DNA from 4 places in the Shewanella carassii genome. Region 4 is predicted to be linked to each of the others. Evidence: predicted binding sites of a transcription regulator. Region 4 holds the regulator's gene; each other region holds the start of a gene.
What was found. The regulator LexA, encoded in region 4, represses DNA repair genes until DNA is damaged. The targets are predictions, from matches to a motif close to TACTGTATNNNNATACAGTA.

Region 1: the regulator LexA is predicted to act here: its motif matches at 1,315-1,334, upstream of recA (recombinase RecA).
Region 2: the regulator LexA is predicted to act here: its motif matches at 1,372-1,391, upstream of recG (ATP-dependent DNA helicase RecG).
Region 3: the regulator LexA is predicted to act here: its motif matches at 1,651-1,670, upstream of dinB (DNA polymerase IV).

What each region holds. Positions count from the first base shown of each region.
Region 1 covers NZ_AP024618.1:1,389,950-1,393,105, reverse strand. Annotated here, with positions in the region: gene K5621_RS06375 (regulatory protein RecX) at 1-140, opposite strand, end outside; gene recA (recombinase RecA) at 152-1,216, opposite strand; gene mutS (DNA mismatch repair protein MutS) at 1,533-3,156, shown strand, end outside.
Region 2 covers NZ_AP024618.1:4,115,661-4,118,816, reverse strand. Annotated here, with positions in the region: gene recG (ATP-dependent DNA helicase RecG) at 1-1,355, opposite strand, end outside; gene K5621_RS18395 (YrhK family protein) at 1,517-1,759, opposite strand; gene K5621_RS18390 (hypothetical protein) at 1,927-2,532, opposite strand; gene K5621_RS18385 (nuclear transport factor 2 family protein) at 2,578-2,946, opposite strand; gene K5621_RS18380 (hypothetical protein) at 2,993-3,156, opposite strand, start outside.
Region 3 covers NZ_AP024618.1:1,180,040-1,183,195, reverse strand. Annotated here, with positions in the region: gene K5621_RS05500 (GGDEF domain-containing protein) at 1-110, opposite strand, end outside; gene dinB (DNA polymerase IV) at 524-1,600, opposite strand; gene bfr (bacterioferritin) at 2,116-2,583, opposite strand; gene bfr (bacterioferritin) at 2,594-3,067, opposite strand.
Region 4 covers NZ_AP024618.1:4,370,461-4,373,616, reverse strand. Annotated here, with positions in the region: partial or broken gene coxB (cytochrome c oxidase subunit II) at 1-191, opposite strand, end outside; gene K5621_RS19585 (cell division inhibitor SulA) at 650-1,141, opposite strand; gene lexA (transcriptional repressor LexA) at 1,138-1,758, opposite strand; gene plsB (glycerol-3-phosphate 1-O-acyltransferase PlsB) at 2,011-3,156, shown strand, end outside.

The sequences.
Region 1 (3,156 bases), 1.5 Mb from region 4:
TCATCGATAAAACCTTTGGCTTCCAGACCATCCAAAGTCTGTTCCACCTCCGGCGACTCAAAGCCCTTGTCCAGCAAGCGGCTCTTGAGTTGCTCGCGGCCATAGTCGCGGCGCGCCAATAGCGCGACCGCAACATCCATTACCGACTGGCTCAGAAGACTTCTCCGGTTTCCAGATCGACATTGCCTTCACCTGTCTCGGCGCTGGCAGGGGCTGCTTCTGCTTTGCTAAGCAGTTTGGCGCGCAGTGCCGCTTCGATTTCGGCTGCCACTTCAGGATTTTCCTTAAGGAACTTACCGGCATTGGCGCGGCCTTGACCTATCTTGTCACCTTTGTAGCTATACCAGGCGCCGGATTTTTCCACCAGCTTGTGGGCTACACCCAGGTCAACCAACTCACCAGTACGGTTGATCCCCTGACCATAGAGAATTTGGAAGTCGGCTTGTTTGAAGGGGGCGGCAATCTTGTTCTTAACCACTTTAACCCGAGTTTCGTTACCAACAACCTCGTCGCCCTCTTTGATAGCGCCAGTACGGCGGATATCGAGACGAACGGAGGCGTAGAACTTAAGGGCGTTACCACCTGTGGTGGTTTCAGGGTTACCAAACATGACCCCTATCTTCATCCGGATCTGGTTGATGAAGATAAGCAGAGTATTGGACTGCTTGAGGTTACCGGCCAGCTTACGCATTGCCTGACTCATCATTCGGGCCGCCAGACCCATGTGAGAATCACCGATTTCACCTTCGATTTCAGCCTTGGGAGTCAGAGCCGCCACTGAGTCAACAATGATGACATCAACGGCGCCACTGCGAGTCAGCGCATCACAGATCTCCAGCGCCTGTTCACCAGTATCAGGTTGAGAACACAGGAGGTTATCGATATCCACGCCCAGCTTCTTGGCGTAGATAGGATCCAGTGCGTGTTCGGCATCGATAAAGGCACACACTTTGCCTTCACGCTGCGCCGCGGCAATCACTTCCAGTGTCAGGGTTGTTTTACCAGAAGATTCAGGACCATAGATCTCAACAATACGGCCCATTGGCAGACCGCCGGCCCCCAGGGCCACGTCCAGAGAAAGTGAACCGGTAGAGATGGTTTCGACATCCATGGTTCTGTCTTCACCCAGCTTCATGATAGAACCTTTACCGAACTGCTTCTCTATCTGTCCCAGAACTGCGTTAAGCGCCTTCTCTTTGTTTGGATCTATTTTCATTCCTGTTCCCTCTTGATTGCGGCGCAATGCGTCGCCTGAAATCTATGTTGCCGCTCCTTTTAAGAGCTTTGGCGTCAAAACCAATCTGCCACCTAGTATACTGTACAATCATACAGTATCAAGTGCTGGTGATAATTTATTTAAAGGCCGCTTGCGGATCAATCACTTGTGACCGAAAGCATAAAATTTCCCCGCCCACGACTGGTTCAGTGATGAATAACTGATACTATTGGCGCCATTGTCAAAAGGGCAACCGCTCTTGGAAACACAGTCAAGGATACATCTGAAAGCTCCCATGAATGCAGTGATCACGCCTATGGATAACCCGGATTTGGAAAAACACACCCCTATGATGCGCCAGTATCTGTCGATGAAGGCGCAGCATGCCGAAATGCTGCTGTTTTATCGCATGGGGGACTTTTACGAGCTGTTTTATGATGATGCCAAAAAAGCCTCCGAGCTCTTGGGTATCTCACTAACTGCCAGGGGCAAGAGTGGCGGCGATCCTATTCCTATGGCGGGTATTCCCTATCATGCGGTGGAAGGTTATCTCGCCAAGCTGGTGCAGCTCGGTGAGTCGGTTGCCATCTGTGAACAGATTGGTGACCCGGCCACGTCCAAAGGGCCGGTCGAGCGCAAAGTGGTGCGCATAGTGACTCCCGGAACTCTCACCGATGAAGCGCTGCTGCAAGAGCGTCAGGATAACTTGCTGGCCGCCGTCTACGAAGGCAAGAACGGTTTTGGCTACGCCACCTTGGATGTGGCCTCCGGCCGTTTTGTGATTGCCGAGCTAACCACCCTTGAATCATTAGAGGCCGAGCTGCAACGCACCAAACCGGCCGAACTGCTCTACAGCGAAGACTTTTCCCAACAAAGCCTGATTGCCGGCATCAAGGGCAAACGCCGTCGTCCCGAGTGGGAGTTTGACTTGGATACCAGCATGCGATTGTTGCTGGATCAGTTTGGCACCAAAGATTTGCGTGGTTTTGGCATAACAGACGCCAGGCTGTCACTGCAGGCCGCCGGCTGCCTGATGCAGTATGTCAAAGATACCCAGCGCACCGCCTTGCCCCATATCAATGCCATTACCCGCTTTAACCAGAGCGACAGCATAGTGTTGGATGCCGCCACCCGGCGGAATCTGGAACTGACGGTGAATCTTGCCGGTGGCCGGGACAATACTCTGGCTTCGGTGCTGGATGCAACCGCGACCCCCATGGGTAGCAGGATGTTACAGCGCTGGATCCATCAGCCACTCAGAGATCATCAACAGATAGGCCTGCGGCAAACCGCGGTGGCGGAGTTGATTGCCAGCGGCCTGTTCGAGCCGTTGCATGACGACCTCAAGGCGCTCGGTGATGTGGAGCGGATCATGGCGCGCCTGGCTCTGAGAAGCGCCCGCCCGAGAGACTTTGCCCGTCTGCGACAAGCGCTGGCGCTGTTGCCGCAACTGCAGCAACTATTGGCAAACACCCAAAGCCCCGAGCTTGGCCGTTTGAAACACCAGCTCAGTGAATTCCCTGAAGAACTCGCTCTGCTGGAGCGGGCCATTGTCGACAACCCACCGGTACTGATTCGTGATGGCGGCGTGATCCGCGATGGTTATCATGCCGAACTGGATGAATGGCGCCGCCTTAGTGAAGGCGCCAGTGACTATCTGCAACAGTTGGAAGTCAGGGAAAAAGAGCAAACGGGAATAGCCACCCTGAAAGTCGGTTTCAACCGGGTACACGGCTACTATATCGAAGTTTCCCGCGGCCAGTCGGCGCTGGTGCCCCTGAGCTATCAAAGACGCCAGACATTGAAAAACACCGAGCGCTATATCATCCCAGAACTGAAAGAGTATGAAGAGAAAGTACTCTCCAGTCAGGGCAAGGCGCTGGCACTGGAAAAGCAGCTTTGGGACGAGCTGTTCGATCTCCTGCTGCCCAAGCTCAGCG
Region 2 (3,156 bases), 250 kb from region 4:
CCCGGCGGTAACTCGTCGATGATGGAGGTATCCAGGTCCGCATAGGCGGTCATCGCCAGGGTGCGGGGAATAGGGGTTGCCGTCATGATCAGCTGGTGGGGATGAAAACCCTGGCTGATGCCTTTCTCTCTCAGCCCCAGGCGCTGATGTACGCCGAATCTGTGTTGCTCATCTATGATGATCAACGCCAGCTTGTGAAACTGTACCTGCTCTTGAAAGATGGCGTGGGTGCCTATCACCATGTGGGCACTGCCGGAGGCGATATCCTCCAGCGACTGGGCCCTGGCCTTACCCTTGAGCTTACCCGCCAGCCAACCGACCTTGAGCCCCAATGGCTCCAGCCATTGGCTGAAATTAATCGCATGTTGCTCGGCCAACAGCTCAGTGGGCGCCATCATGGCCACCTGATAACCGTTTTCTATCGCCTGCAGCGCCGCCATGGCCGCCACCAAGGTCTTGCCCGAGCCGACATCGCCCTGAACCAGGCGCATCATGGGTTGCGGCTTTTCAATATCGCGGCCGATATCTGCCACCACTCGCTGTTGCGCTCCCGTAGGTTTAAAGGGCAAGGCGGCGAGGAAAGGATTGAGCAAAGCGCCGGTGGCGGGCAAAGGCACGGCTTTGTCATGATTACTGCGCTCTCTGAGCTTGAGCATAGACAGGTTATGCGCCAGCAACTCTTCCTGCACCAGGCGTTGCTGCGCCGGGTGTTGCCCCTGTTCCAAGCGATAGATATCGACATCTGCCGGGGGCCTATGCAGGGTGCGCACCGCCTGGGCCAGGCTTTGCTGATTGGGGCGCAGAGCCTCGGGCAGCAACTCTTGCAGTCCGTCCTCCTGCAGCAGGCTTAGAGCCTGCTCGGTCAATTTCATCCAGCTGGCCTGTTTGAGTCCTTCAGTGGTGGGGTAGATGGGCGTCAGGGTTTCGCTGAGGTTAGGCGGTTCGTCGCCCTTGAGTATCTTGTAATCCGGATGAATGATCTCGGCCTGATGATTACCTCGGCGCACTTCGCCGTAGGCTCTAATGGTCAGCCCTTGTTGCATGGCATTGCGCTGGGCGGCAGAGAAATTGAAGAACCTCAGGGTCATGGTGCCGCTGTCATCACGGACATTGCAGATCAACATGCGCTTGCGGCCATTGATGATCTGGCTGGATTGAATTTCGGCTTCTATGGTGCCGTAGCTGCCGGGTGTGAGGCTGGCTATGGGATAGATGCGGGTTCTGTCTTCGTAGCGCAGCGGCAGGTGGAACAGCAGATCCTGTACCGTGTTGATTCCGAGCTTGTGCAGTTTCTCAGCCATTTTAGCGGCTACGCCCTTGAGCTCGGTGATAGCAATAAGATCCAGTCTCTGCAAACCTTTAGCACCGGATTACTGTGAATTTATACATATACTATCAGAGAAATAGCCCTTGGCAATGCGTTGCTTTTATCGGCTGGATAAAGTGTGGCGTAATGGTGGCAGGGCTTCTGCTGGGATGTGATGAAGGTACGGCAAAAGCCCTGGGGCGGATTATTCTACCGTCGCCGCCAGTTTAACAGGGTGACCAAGGGCTTTATCAGTAGCTGAACACTACCGATGACAAACAGCCAGGCGCCGATAAGAGTGTGAACATCGGTGAGAAAAAAGAAGCTGCCCAGTAGAAAACAGAGCGCGACTATCAGGTCGCTGAGGGTATTGAACAAGGCGTGTTTGGGAAGAGGGGTGGCGGGGGCTTTGATATCTTGCTCGGCAAAATATCGCTGCTTACTGTCGATCATGGTTCCTTCTTGGTAGTTATGATTTGCCGCGATACCTTAACGCTGCCACCTTCAGGGTGCAAATCTAATTCTCTGTTTTAATAAAATAAATATATCAACATAATCATTGGATTAAGTTAATAGCTGGCCCCTTTGGTTCGGCAGGTTTGGCTAAAGCGTAGCGTAACTTAACGGCCCAGGCCTGAACCTTGGGTAACAGTTATTTCACCGTTAAAGCCTATCAGTTCGGCGAGGGTTTGTGCGTAGGCTCTGGCCTTGTCTGTGGCCTGTTTTTGAGGTTTGAACAGGCCAAAACCGAGTCGCTCACGCTCAGCAAAACAGAGTACCACGCTGACACTTATGAGCTCTTCGTCAGTTAGGTGTTCAAGCATGTGACTTCTGAATCTTTCGTTATAGGTATTGCGTTGCAGCTCTATGCGGCAGAGTTGACTGAGAGGCTTGCTTTTTCCGCCCTGGAAGAAGCAACCCTGTTGCAGATCCAAAGTTACGGGTTTGAGCAAGCGGTAGAGGTTCAGGCCCATGATGATGCCGCTGAGCCCCAACACTATGGCTATGATGGCAGCCGTAAACCAAGTGTCCTGTCTGGCGGGGTTCAACACCAGTACTCCCAACATTCCGGCAAGCATCAATAGTAGTCCCCAAAGTGCGTATTTCAGTTGCGTTTGCCTGCTGCGCCAGACGAGTTTCAATTTGCCCGGCTCGGCTTTGAGCTCTGTCATCAGCATATGCTGCTGATATTGGCAGAGCCTGGCCTGCTGTGGATTTTTGGTCATAAAATGGTCACCATGAAATCAGTCGTTTGTCGTAAAACCCAGTGCTCAAACCAGCAGGCTCGAGTGAGCCGCTATCAGTTGCCAGCCGCTTGTCCTGTGCAGCCAAACCCGGGTAAAGCGAAAACGACCGTTGGCCGGTGCTTTGGCATAGCTGCCCTGAATATTCACCTCCGCCGATACTATCGCAGTCCCCTGATGCAGTCGTATCTCTTCGGTTAGAGTGTCTATCCGAGTGATATTGAGCAGGCCTGAGCTGTGGGCATGCAGATCCTCTGCTTTGCCGAGCACTTGTCCCAGGTGATTGGTGAATATCAGTTGAGGCGACAACAGTCTATCCAGCAAATTGATATCCGAATTCAACATGGCACTACGCAGTTGGCTTTCCAGTTGCTGAATCTCTGTGATGTGATTCATGGTTATTCCCAAGGTCTGATGACTGGCGGCAAAGACGCAAGAAGGTTTAAAAAATACTGACTTTGGCACACTTGCCACAGTACCAGGAGTTCTGCCATTGATTCAGCGCCGCCTGGTATTGCTGCATCGACTTTCGCCCTCCCAAGTAATTTTTCCACAGCCAATCGGCGCTCAGGATCAGAGTAAAACAGGAGACAAAAAAGCACAGCA
Region 3 (3,156 bases), 1.3 Mb from region 4:
ATTTGGTGCGCAATAACCCAAGCGGGCGAATAAGCCGACTCTCCTCTGGCTATCGCCTTGCGGTCCAGCAAACCTGCTAGCGCCGAGAGCTGGCGCTCACTGGTCAACATAAGCTCATACAGGTAGCTGCTTTCCAGAGTAGTAAGTAATTACTGATACCCCTGCATTCGCATCTGAACATAATTTCTGTAGTGAACTGTGACATATACCAGGCTCAGCAATAAGGTAAATATCCCCAACCATAAAAAGAGCTTGGTCAACAGGTAAAGGTGCGTTGAGGTTTGTTTGGCAGTAGGCATGATAAAACAACACGTTTTTCAGACATCTTAGACAAGAAAAACTTATCGATGATTGATTAAAATCATATTTATCATTTTGAAAACAACAAACAACAAACAATCGAGATCCGTCTCACCTTATAATTAATCCTTTTAAATCATAACCTTATAGATACAATTTGATACAAGTTTTTTGCCGACCCACTATTGACAGTAGAGCTTTTACAGAAAGTGAATATTCGATGCTAAAAAGCCAGATCCAACTGCTGCAGAGTTTCCTCTGCCGGTGAGTGGCTGTCATCCTGGCTGACCAGCCCGGCCGCCACCCCCAGCAGACGGATGCCACGGCCGTTGGCTCTTTGCAATGCCTGGGTCAGCAAGTCATCCAGCAGGCGCACAGATAACTCACTCGAGCGGGTTTCTATGGTGGTCTGTTTAAAGTCACTGAACTTGAGTTTGACCACCAGCTTATGAATTTGCCTGTCTTTGGCTCCGCGCTCCAGACGGCGGGCCAGCTCCTGCACCAACTGTGGCATTACCTGGCGACACTGAGCCAGAGTATGAATATCCTCTGCCAGCGTAGTTTCTACCCCAACAGACTTGCGCTCTCGGTTGATGGTCAGTTCACGCTCGTCGATACCCTTAGCCCTTTCATAAAGTAAGCTACCAAACTTTCCAAACCGCTGTTGCAACGTAGCCAGCGGCACCTTTTGTACATCCGCGCAGGTATGTAGCCCCATGTCGGCCAGCTTCTGGGCGGTGACCTTACCGACGCCGGGGATCTTGATAAGCGGCAGGGTTTTAACGAACTCAGGCAGCGCCTGTGGTGTTATCACATACTGACCGTTGGGCTTGTTGAGATCCGATGCCACCTTGGCGAGAAACTTCACCGGGGCGATACCCGCCGAGGCCGTCAGGCCGGTTTCCGCCAAGATATCGGCGCGAATAGCCTCGGCAATGAGGGTGGCCGAGCCTTGGTATAATGAGCTATCGGATACATCCAGGTAGGCTTCATCCAGCGACAGAGGTTCAATCAGTGAGGTATAACGGGCGAAGATGGCCCGGATCTCTGCCGAGACCTCCTTATACACAGACATGCGTCCGGGGATCAGCAACAGCTCCGGGCAAAGTTTTAACGCATAGGCCGAGGCCATGGCAGAGCGAACGCCAAATTTACGCGCCTCATAATTGCAGGTGCTTATCACCCCGCGTCTGTCACTGCTGCCGCCTACGGCCAGAGGTCGGCCACGATATTCTGGAAAATCACGCATCTCCACCGCGGCATAATAGCAGTCCATGTCGATATGTATGATCTTTCTCAAGCTTGCTTTCCGGATCTCAAAGGGCTCGGTCGAGCCGGACACAAACAGAGTACTGTATAAAAACACAGTTAACAAGCCAGGGCAACGAAAAAGCAGATCAATCGAGATCAGAAAAGGAGAGCAGGAGCTCTACTTAATGGATTTAAAGCTCGTCTTAATCGATGCAGAACTGGGCTATGTTACGCCCCAGAGCCGTGGCCAACTGTTGGAATGCCGGCATCTGTTATGACAGTTCTTCTCTTCGCTGACGCTCAGGGATTCATCACGGCGGCCACTATAGACAACAACAACGCCAGGGCACCAATGATAGCCAATACAAGTTGCAAACTGAGGGAATGCCTTACCTGCTCCATTGCGAGTCCTATTTGTTATATTTTTATTTAAGGAACCCAGCAATGTATCAGAATTTATTAATTAACCTGAGTGTTAAATGATAGGGAACAAATAGTTTTTAGCTAATGCCATACACCACAGGAGCCGCAATAGCGGCTCCTGTGGTGACGGCTTTGATAACGTTACATCTTAGACTGGATGTAATTCTGAAGCCCAACCTTGCCAATAAGGCCCAGCTGTTTCTCCAGCCAATACATGTGATCGTCTTCGGTTTCTTCCAGCAATAGCTCCAACAACTCCCGGCTCTGATAGTCTTTGAGTTGCTCACACAAGGTGATAGCTTCTCTCAAGTTGGCGGCAACCTTGTATTCATATTGCAAGTCGTTGTGCAGCATCTCCTGCACATTCTTGCCTATGGTGAGGGCGTCGCGACTGGCAACATCCGGAGTGCCTTCCAGAAACAGGATCCGTGCAATCAACTTGGCGGCATGCTCTCTTTCATCGTCCGACTCATGCTTGATCCGCTCATAGAGCTCATTCAGCCCCCAGTCTTCATACATATGGGCATGCACGAAGTACTGATCCATTGCCGACAGTTCCCCGGTCAGCAGCTTGTTGAGCACATCTATGACTTGCTGATGGCCTTTCATACCTGTCTCCTTATTCTTTCTCAATCTGTGACTGCAGATAGTTAGCCAGTCCGGTCAGGCTTATCAGCTCAAACTGAGCTTCCAGCCAATCCAGGTGTTCCTCTTCATCTTCCAGCAGATCCTTGAGGATATCGCGACTGACATAATCACGCTCAGTCTCACACAGGGCAATGGCATCTCGCAGCACTGTCAGTTGCTCTTCCAGCATCTGTTTGTCACAGGCCAGCATCTCTTCGCTGTGTTCACCTATGCGTAACTTGTCCAACTGTTGCAAGTTGGGTAGGCCTTCGAGAAACAACACCCGCTCGATAAGCTTATCGGCGTGTTTCATATCCTGAATCGATTTCTTGTAGGCTTTGTGGTTGAGTCCTTCCAGGCCCCAGTTCTTGAACATGCGGGCATGAAGGAAGTACTGATTGATGGCTGTCAGCTCACAGGTCAACACCTTGTTGAGCTGGGATACCACTTTGGGATGGCCTTTCATTATCTCGTCCTTTAGCTTTGATTAAACTTGATCCAAGTCAATGTTTTCAGCCTAGCCCAAAGCGGGACGCATTACAAATTAACCTTTAA
Region 4 (3,156 bases):
TAGATCATCACGCCGAACACGACCAAACCTATGGCGCAGCAGATATAAAGAATGATCATGTGCAGGTGATACACCTTGCCACTGATCTCAGTTACCCCTTGAGTCATATTCAAGGGCATATCTGCCTGGGCGCATGGAGACAACAAGCTGACGCACAACAAGGTCAGCAAAACACACAGCCATTGCTTCACAAGACATCTCCTCTGTCAATTGCATTCGCAACTACAAAGAAGAGTCACACAGTAAGTCTTTGCTCTATGCAAACTCTTCAGTTCCCAAAAAAGCAACGATGACTTCAAAGTGCGGCGGCGGTTTCACTTAGATCTAGGTATACAGGTGGTAACCACTGTTGCACTTACCGCTGAATATACTCAGCATTTCCGGCGGCGGCCGCACTCGCTATAAAGCGAAATGGGGCGGTCAGCCTACGACGAATTGCATGGAGGTAACACAATCGTTGTTCTTACAATATTTGTAGATTAAATATTGATCAAGATCACGATGTTTTCTAACTATATGAAAAAAAACATCTATAAATTCTTAGGTTCATACCGCGCGAAAGCCGAGCCCGCGCGGTTTACAGGTAAGCGATTACGTCAAGAGGGGGCGGAAAATAGGCCATCTCAAGGATGGCCTTTAAAGGAATATATTAATGGATGGAGCGAGTCAGCTCACTGAGACGGCTCTCCATCTCCTTAGTCAGGGGGCCGGTTTCCAACACTATGCCCATGGCTCTGGCGTTACGGGCGACCAGTTGCAATCGGCGGTTATCACGGGCATCCAGGCTATCAATCCAACTGATCACTGCACTGGAAGTGCCGTTGGTCAGGGCTCTTTCCGTTGCCCACAAGGCTTCAACCTCATCCTTGGTGCGCACCAAGAGCACTCTATCCATTCTAACACCGGCCCTCGCTAAGGTTTCCTTGTAACCTATGCTGGCCGGGGCGTTAATCAAGACTATCCAGCGCCCCTGTTGGCTCAGTTGCGCCAATTGAGGGCAGAGGCGTAATAATTCCTGGCGTCCTTGACTGTGGCTGGCCAGGCTGGAGATGCCTGTATGCGGACAAGGTTGGTTACCGGTGATATTGGTATCTGTCCATAGGCCTGGGTGTCTCGGGGCGTTGCCAGTCATTATGCTCATAGCCAGTCTCCATTGCGTATTATCCCTACCGCCAGTCCTTCAATGGTCAATGGCTGGAAAGTCAGGTCGACTTTGATTGGGGAGTAAGCTTCATTCTCAGCATGTAGATAAACTACATTACCTTTCTTTTCAAAGCGTTTTACCGTTACGTCATCTTCAACCCTGGCCACTACGACTTGACCGTTACGGGCTTCCTGTACCTTATGAACCGCCAGAAGATCACCTTCGAGAATGCCTATATTCTTCATGCTGTCGCCGCGCACCCGCAGCAGGAAGTCGGCATTGGGATGGAACATACTAGGGTCGACCTGGTAATACTGTTCTACATGTTCCTGTGCCAGTATGGGTTCACCGGCGGCGACCTGACCTATTAGCGGGAGGCCGGTTTCTGACTCGGCTTGATCATCATGAGGTAGACGAATGCCGCGAGAGGTGCCTGGTATGATCTCAATACAGCCTTTCTTGGCCAGCGCCTTGAGGTGTTCTTCGGCGGCGTTGGCGCTCTTGAAGCCTAACCGGGTAGCAATTTCGGCCCGGGTTGGTGGCATGCCGGTATCGGCTATATTGCGTTTAATCAGTTCCAGAATCTGTGCCTGGCGCGGTGTCAGTGGTCTCATGATGATTCCTGTTTTTTCATACAGTACCTGTCAGTATATACAGTATTTTTTTTAGTGCAAGTATTAACCAGTGTTGAGATTTTTTAGCCGTGGCATAAATAGGTTAGAGAGCGGCTCCGGCATCAGATAGACCTGGGCTCCAGATCTCTGACATAAGGCTTGCCGGGGCCGGTTCGCAGCTTTCCTAGCTAAGGTTCAGGAAATTCTGGTATTCTATTGAGCTATTGATTGCGACCCAGACTCTGAAAGAACATGTCCAAACAAGATTCATTCTGGTTTAAATCCCTTCGTTGGATCCAAAGTAAACTCGTGCACACCATAGTGGTGCCTCAGGATCCTTTCGCAGATTTAAACTTGGATCCGGCTAAGCCGATGGCCTATGTCATGAAGACGGAATCTGTCAGTGATATTGCTGCGCTGGCGGAAGTCACCCGTAAGTTTGGCCTGCCTTGTCCTTATGAGGCGCTCAAGGTCGATGATATTACCGTCCCCAGAGTCGTCTGTCTGGAAGGAGCTAAGCCTCTGTTTGGCAAGCGTAAGAGTAATAAGCCTTTTCTCAGCTGTTTTACCTCCTTGCTTCATTTGCATCAGACCAATCCACAACTGGACATTCAGTTGGTGCCCGTGAGTCTCTATTGGGGCCGCACTCCAGGCAAGGAAGATGACAGCATGCGCGCCGCCGTATTTGAGCGGGAAAGCCCGACTTGGCTGCGCAAATTTTTAATGATCCTGTTTCTGGGGCGCGACAACTTTGTGCAGTTTTCCAATGCCGTGTCGCTGCGGCTGATGGCCGATGAACATGGAACCGATAAGGCTATTGCCCATAAGTTGGCGCGAGTGGCCAGGGTACATTTCCGCCGTCAGCGTAAGGTGATGACCGGGCCATTACTGCCCAACCGCCAAGCGCTGTTCAATGAACTGTTGCGTTCAGAAACTCTTAAAAAGGCTATTAAAGAGGAAGCCGCAGCCAAGAAGATCCCCGAGGCCAGAGCCAGGGAAATGGCAGAGGAATATCTCGATGAGATTGCCGCCCACTATTCTGACAGTCTGGTGCGTATTGCCCAGCGGATCCTTACCTGGTTATGGAACAAGCTCTATAAGGGGATTAACATCAAGGGCGCCGAGCAGATACGCCAACTGCATCACGATGGCCATGAGATAGTTTATGTACCTTGTCATCGCAGCCATATGGATTACCTGCTGCTTTCCTATATCCTCTATTTTCAGGGCATGGTTCCGCCCCATATCGCCGCCGGTATTAACTTGAACTTCTGGCCCGCCGGACCCATGTTCCGCCGTGGTGGTGCCTTCTTTATCCGCCGCAGTTTCAATGGTAATAAACTCTATACCGCCGTGTTCCGTGAGTATCTCGATCAGCTGTTTGCCAAAGGCTATTCG